2 linked regions of the Posidoniimonas polymericola genome follow. The protein of the gene in region 1 interacts with the protein of each later gene in a pairwise test. Links are inferred from orthologs where the notes say so. Each region holds a gene or a part of one and is shown on either strand. Other genes may lie near its edges. The genes, in order: thrS and rplA.

Region 1 (3,241 bases):
ACCTCCACCAGGTCCAGCCCTGCTTCGCGGGCCTTAGTAAGCGCCTCCTCTGTATCGATGACTCCGAGCTGTTCGCCCTCGGAGGTGATGACCCGCACCGGGGTCACGCGGATCTGTTCGTTGATACGCAACTGGTTGCGGTCGGGGGTCCGTTCGGCGGGACGGTTTCGAGACAAGCTAACTCCAATGGATTGGGGGATACGTTCGGCCCAGCGACAATCGTCAAGGGTTGGCGTCGCGGGGCGCCTGTTGCGTCCGGTGGGCAGGTTCCGGCCGCTGCCGGAATCGCTTGCCCAGTCCTGAAAGACGCCACGTCACAAGAAGTATTGGCCACAAAGCGGCGGCGCGTCAACTGATCGGCCGCGCCGCTGGGGTAATTAGGAGGGCCGCTCCAGCCGGCTCAGGCCGTCCAGACGCCCCAGTTGGCCTATGAAGCCTCGACCGGGCGCTCACGGACCAGCTTGCGAGCCGATTCGTCGAGCAGTTTGGCGATTGCCTCGTCCAGCGGCATGGCGCCGAGGTCGCCGTCCTGGCGGTCCCGCACCGTGACGGTGCCGTTGTCGCGGTCTTTTTCGCCTACCACCAGCATGTACGGGATCAGCTCCAACTGGGCCTCGCGGATCTTGGCCCCCAGCTTGGCCCCGCGGTAGTCTCCGGCCGCCCGCAGGCCGGCTGCTAGCAGCTTCTGCTCGACCTCACGGCCGTACTCTTCGGACTTCTCGCTGACAGTCAGCACCCGGCACTGTTCCGGGGACAGCCACAGCGGGAACGCGCCGGAGAAGTGCTCGATCAGCACGCCGATGAACCGCTCCATCGAGCCGAGCGGCGCCCGGTGGATCATGACCGGTCGGTGCGGCTTGTTGTCGGGCCCGATGTACTCCAACCCGAACCGGCCCTCACTCGGCAGGTTGTAGTCCAATTGGACGGTGCCGAGCTGCCACTCGCGGCCAATGCAGTCGGTCACGACGAAGTCGATCTTCGGGCCGTAGAATGCCGCCTCGCCCGGCTCGGGCTCGCAGCCTGGCAGGTTCATCTCCTTGGCGACCCGTTCGATGGCCGCTTCGGCACGGTCCCACAGTTCCGCGTCCCCGACGTACTTGCTGCTGTCTGGGTCGCGGAACCCGAGCCGCACTCGGTAGTTAGTCATGCCAAGCGACGCCAGCACGCCTTTGGTCATCTCCAGGCAGCCCCGCACCTCGTCGGCGACCTGATCATCGGTGCAGAAAATGTGGGCGTCGTCCTGGGTGAAGCCGCGCACGCGGGTCATGCCGTTCAGCTCGCCAGACTGCTCGTAGCGGTACACCGAACCAAACTCCGCCAGGCGGATTGGCAGGTCGCGGTAGCTGCGGGGCTTCGACTTGTAGATCATGATGTGGTGCGGGCAGTTCATCGGCTTGAGCAGGTAACGCTCGTGCTCGTGCGCCCAGGCGTCGAGCGCCGCCGCCTTCTCTTCGTGGCTGCCCTGAGCCGGGTACTCACCTTCGTAGCCCAAGACTCTTGCCGCCTGCAGGAGCTTTTCTTCGTCCGATTTCTCGAGATCGTTCTTGCGGAGGCGGTCGACAAACGCGTCGACCAGCTGCCCGGCTTCGTGCTCGCACAGCGGAGGAAACTGGGAATCGCGGTAATACGGAAAGTGGCCGGAGGTCTCGTACAACTCCACGCGGCCGATGTGCGGCGTGTACACCGCCTGGTACCCACGCCGCCGCAGCTCGTCGCGGAGGTAGTCCTCCAGGCACTGGCGGATCGTCGCCCCCTTGGGCAACCACAGGATCAGGCCAGAACCGGCCTTCGAGTCGATAGTGAACAGATCGAGCTGCTTGCCGAGCACGCGGTGGTCTCGCTTCTTCGCCTCCTCCAGACGGTGCAGGTGCTCCTTGAGCTCCTGTCTGTCGAAGAACGCGGTCGCGTACAGACGCTGCAGCTGCTGCCGACTGGCGTCTCCCTTCCAGTAAGCCCCGGCGATACTAAGCAGCTTGAATGCCTTGCCGATGTGCCCAGTGCTGGGGATGTGAACGCCGCGGCACAGGTCGACGAACTCGCCCTGACGATAGAAGGAGACCGACTCTTCTTCGCCGAGGCCCGTCTGCAGGTGCTCGACCTTGAACTCTTGGCCCATCTCTTCGCACAGCTGGACCGAGTCGGCTTTTAGCTGCTCAATGCGTTCGAACGCCAGGTTCTCTTTGATGATCTTCTTCATTTCCGCTTCGATGGCGGCGAAGTCGTCCTCGCTGAGCGCCTTGGGCAGCTGCATGTCGTAGTAAAAGCCGGTATCGGTGACCGGGCCGAATGCTAGCTGGACGCCTTCGTGCAGCCGCATGACCGCCTGAGCCATCACGTGAGCTGCGGAGTGACGCATGATCTCGAGCGCTTCGGGATCACGCTTCGTAAGAATGCGGAGCTGCACATTACCGTCGCCGGGAAGCTGGTACGACAAATCACGCGGCTTGCCATCCACCTCGCCGGCAATCGCTGCCTTCGCCAGCCCCTCTCCGATGTCGAGAGCCACATCGCGGAGGGTGACCGGCTGGTTGAACTGACGTTGGCTGCCATCTGGCAGAGAAATCGTGAGCATCGGAGTGCTTGATTAGCAGAGCAAGTGGTCGGAAAGTGCTATTTGACAGGATCTTACGGCGATTCTCGGGCTAGGGGAAGGGCGTTGGACGTCCAGTGATGCCGCGATCGGAGGATGCGACAAATTGTTGGTCCTGGCGTATTCTTCGGGCTTTGCGGCATCTGGCAATATTCCATGCGATTCCTGTAAAAAAGTGTTCGCTATTTCGGGCGGGCGCGGTAATATGGGGGCTGTGTGAGTCCTTTGGTGCGCATCCCCGTCAATGCGAAGTCGCGACTTCCTGCAAAGTTTCAACGCAGAAGTTTGCGATCTCTACTTGATTCCTGGCGGTGCGGGCGAGAGACTATCGGGGGTGCATGGCATGCACTACCTACATGACTGATCTTCGAAGCTGGTGGGAACGAGTTCCACTGGTTAAAGAGTAAACCACTTCAGAATCTGCATACGTCGGAGTAGATCTAATGTCGTCCTCAATTCGCTCGCTTCTCTCAGGACGGTGTCTTGCCGTCGCTCTCTCTGCGCAGCTACTTCTCGCTTCGGCTGCCTCAGCTTCGTCAATCAACTACGGTGACTTTAGCGATATCCCGCCCGGTGTTGTGATGTACACCGATGTGACGGAATCTTCGAGCACCGACGCAGTGCCTCTTTACGGCGCCCCAGAGATCACCG
Region 2 (3,050 bases), on another replicon or contig:
TCACCGGATCCGGCGGCAAGCCCACTCCGATGGCGTCGCAGGACGTCGCCAAGATCCTCCACACGGAGGAGGACGAGACCGACGAGGCTCCCAAGCTGGCGATCCCGTTCCAGGAGGGGGACAAGGTCAAGGTCAAGGACGGCAACTTCGAGAGTTTCGAGGGCGAGGTCAGCAAGATCGACGACATCCACGGCAAGGTCACCGTGATGCTCAGCATCTTCGGCCGCCCGACCCCGGTGGAACTCGAGTACTGGCAGGTCGAGAACCTGTAGCGGCGTTCTTCCTGTCACCCCACACCAACCACTTCCTACCATCCAGCAGTCATGGCCAAGCAGTTAGTCGGACAAGAAAAGTTTCAGATCCCTGGCGGTCAGGCGACCCCCGCGCCGCCTGTCGGCACCGCGCTGGGTAAACACGGCATCAACCTTGGCCAGTTTGTTCAGGCGTTCAACGACGCCACGAAGGAAGCCGGCGGGATGATGATCCCGGTCGTGGTGAGCGTCTACAACGACCGCTCCTTCGACTTCATCTGCAAGAGCCCCCCGGCCGCCGTGCTGCTAAAAAAGGCGGCCGGCGTCGCCAAGGGGTCGGGCGTGCCGAACAAGACCAAGGTCGGCAAGGTCACGCAGGCCCAGCTTGAAGAGATCGCCACGACCAAGATGAACGACCTCAACGCCCGCGACGTCGAGCACGCCGCGCGGATGGTGGCCGGCACGGCCCGCAGCATGGGGCTAGTGGTCGAAGGTTAAATCGGGCATACTTACGAGTCTGCCACGCGTTTTTGGGCGGTGCGTGCCTCACGCCTAGAGTCGCAAGTGGTGGTGGTGTAGGAGTTTACGGCATCGCGTTTGAGTCGCGCAGCCACACGAGTGAAGGTGGGACGCGGGGTGAGCCTGATGGGCATCCCCGCGGTTTGGACCACACTTCCCGCATTTTTTGGGGTGAAGCAAGATGGCAAAGCAGTCGAAACGTTTTCGCGCACTCGCCGCGAACCAGAAGAGCAAAGAGGCGTTCCCGCTTTCTGATGCGGTGAAGACCCTCAAAGGCTACGACGGCACCAAGTTCGACCAGATGGTCGAGATCGCGATGCGTTTGGGCATCGACCACACGCAGGCGGACCAGATCGTCCGCGGCTCGATTGTCCTGCCGCACGGCATCGGCAAGGAGCAGCGGGTGGTGGTCTTCGCCAAGGGCCCGCAGGCCGAAGCCGCCAAGGCGGCCGGCGCCGACGAGGTGGGCGACGAGGACCTCTCCAAGAAGATCCTCGGCGGCTGGACCGACTTCGACGTCTGTATTGCGGCGCCCGACATGATGAAGCTGGTCGGCCCGCTTGGCCGGGTGCTCGGCCCCCGCGGCCTGATGCCCTCGCCCCGCGCCGGCACGGTGACGCCCGACGTCGGAACGGCTGTCTCGGAGTACAAGGCCGGCAAGGTCGAGTTCCGCAACGACAAGGGTGGCAATATTCACGCCCCGGTCGGCAAGCTGAGCTTCGATCCCGAAAAGCTCAGCGAGAACGTTCAGGCGTTTGTGGACAAGATCGTCAGCATGAAGCCTGCAGCGGTGAAGGGCGTCTACTTGAAGGGCGTCCACCTCAGCGCGACGATGAGCCCCAGCGTCCGCGTCGCGGTTTAAGCTTCCCGATCTTTGGTTATGGCCTGGGCCATCGCCCGGTCCGCTAACCCCTGACCCCCGGTCACTCTTATGAGTAAGTACGTCAAACAACTGATGACCGACGAGCTGAAAAGCCGTTGGGACGGCGTCAACGACGCCCTGCTGGTGGATGTCAGCAAGCTGGAAGCGAACGACGCCGTCGTGCTCCGCCGCCGGCTGCGTGAGAAGAACATCAGCCTGATGGTGGTGAAGAACAGCCTGGCCCGCCGCGCCAGCGAGGGCACCACCCTCGCGCCGGCGTTCGAGGGCGCCGAGGGCACGATGGCGGTCGCCTGGGGCGGCGAGGATATTGTCTCGCTAGCCAAAGAGATCGTCGCGGTCAAGAAGGACAAGGCTTTCGAGGAGTTCGAGGCGCGCGGCGGCGTGATGGACGGCGCCAAGCTCTCGGCCGACGACGTCACGGCGGTCAGCAAGTGGCCCAGCCGTGGCGAGCAGCTCAGCATCCTGATGGGCCAGATCCTCGGCCCGGGCATGACGCTCAACGCTCAGCTGCTTGGTCCTGGCGCCTCGCTAGGCAGCCAGATTAAGCAGAAGGGCGAGGGCGACGAAGAGTAGCCCGCGACCACCGCTCAGGCCTCGCCCGTGTCAGGCCTGCAGCGTTCGGCCTGCAGAGGCCGCTCGGTCTCCCCGGAGGCGGAGTTTGGCGGGCAACCAAGTCACATCCGGTTTCGGCGCAGCCCTAGCAGCGATTGCCAAGCCGAGAGTTTTTCAGCGACCAACGACCACGGGCCCCCTGGGGAGGGGGCCAACCCTGCAGAAAGGCAAGGCAAGAGACCATGAGTGAAGAAGCAGCAGTGTTGGAGTACTCGGACGCCACCAAGGAAATGGGCGACAAGATTGTCGGCCTGACCCTCAAGGAGGCCAAGGAACTCAGCGATTACCTGAAGAATGAGCACGGCATCGAGCCGGCCGCTGGTGGCGGCGCGGTGATGATGGCAGGCCCCGCCGGCGACGGTGGCGGCGCGGCGGCTGCCGAAGAGCAGACCGAGTTCGACGTCGTGATGGAGAGCTTCGGCGACAAGAAGATCGGCGTGATCAAGGTCGTCCGTGGCATCACCGGCCTGGGTCTGAAGGAAGCCAAGGACCTGGTCGAAGGCGTTCCGAGCAAGGTCAAGGAAGGCTGCTCGAAGGAAGACGCCGAGAAGATCAAGGCCGAGCTGGAAGAAGCTGGCGCAACCGCGGTTATCAAGTAGCCGCGCGGTTGCTGTTGTGCCGCGGCGGCCTCTTGGCACAGAATGTGCTTTGTGCGACACTCTAAGGAGTGGGCTCTGCCCGCTCGGGGGTTGTGCAAGTCGCGTGCTTGGAGGCTCGTCGTTGTGCACTCATCCGGGAGACGGCTGTCCGGCGCTAGCCGGCGGGCGTCATCCGGCCCCAGCTTC

What was found.
Region 2: the proteins of thrS (region 1) and rplA interact in binary tests that used the Escherichia coli proteins (3 or more experiments, as listed by UniProt). The link is inferred for Posidoniimonas polymericola from one-to-one orthologs.

Annotation. Positions count from the first base shown.
Region 1 is NZ_SJPO01000010.1:47,943-51,183, forward strand. What follows is about bases 1-2,926. They hold thrS (threonine--tRNA ligase), read right to left. Parts: upstream 2,573-2,926; coding sequence 428-2,572; downstream 1-427. Other genes in these bases: infC (translation initiation factor IF-3), read right to left, coding at 1-131. In the rest of the region: Pla123a_RS18730 (PEP-CTERM sorting domain-containing protein), read left to right, coding at 3,172-3,241. UniProt on the Escherichia coli protein: Catalyzes the attachment of threonine to tRNA(Thr) in a two-step reaction: L-threonine is first activated by ATP to form Thr-AMP and then transferred to the acceptor end of tRNA(Thr). The rate-limiting step is amino acid activation in the presence of tRNA.
Region 2 is NZ_SJPO01000009.1:19,426-22,475, reverse strand. What follows is about bases 57-2,791. They hold rplA (50S ribosomal protein L1), read left to right. Parts: upstream 57-951; coding sequence 952-1,632; downstream 1,633-2,791. Other genes in these bases: rplL (50S ribosomal protein L7/L12), read left to right, coding at 2,448-2,791; rplJ (50S ribosomal protein L10), read left to right, coding at 1,702-2,226; rplK (50S ribosomal protein L11), read left to right, coding at 324-749; nusG (transcription termination/antitermination protein NusG), read left to right, coding at 57-272. In the rest of the region: more of nusG, read left to right, coding at 1-56; more of rplL, read left to right, coding at 2,792-2,864. UniProt on the Escherichia coli protein: One of the primary rRNA binding proteins, it binds very close to the 3'-end of the 23S rRNA. Forms part of the L1 stalk. It is often not seen in high-resolution crystal structures, but can be seen in cryo_EM and 3D reconstruction models.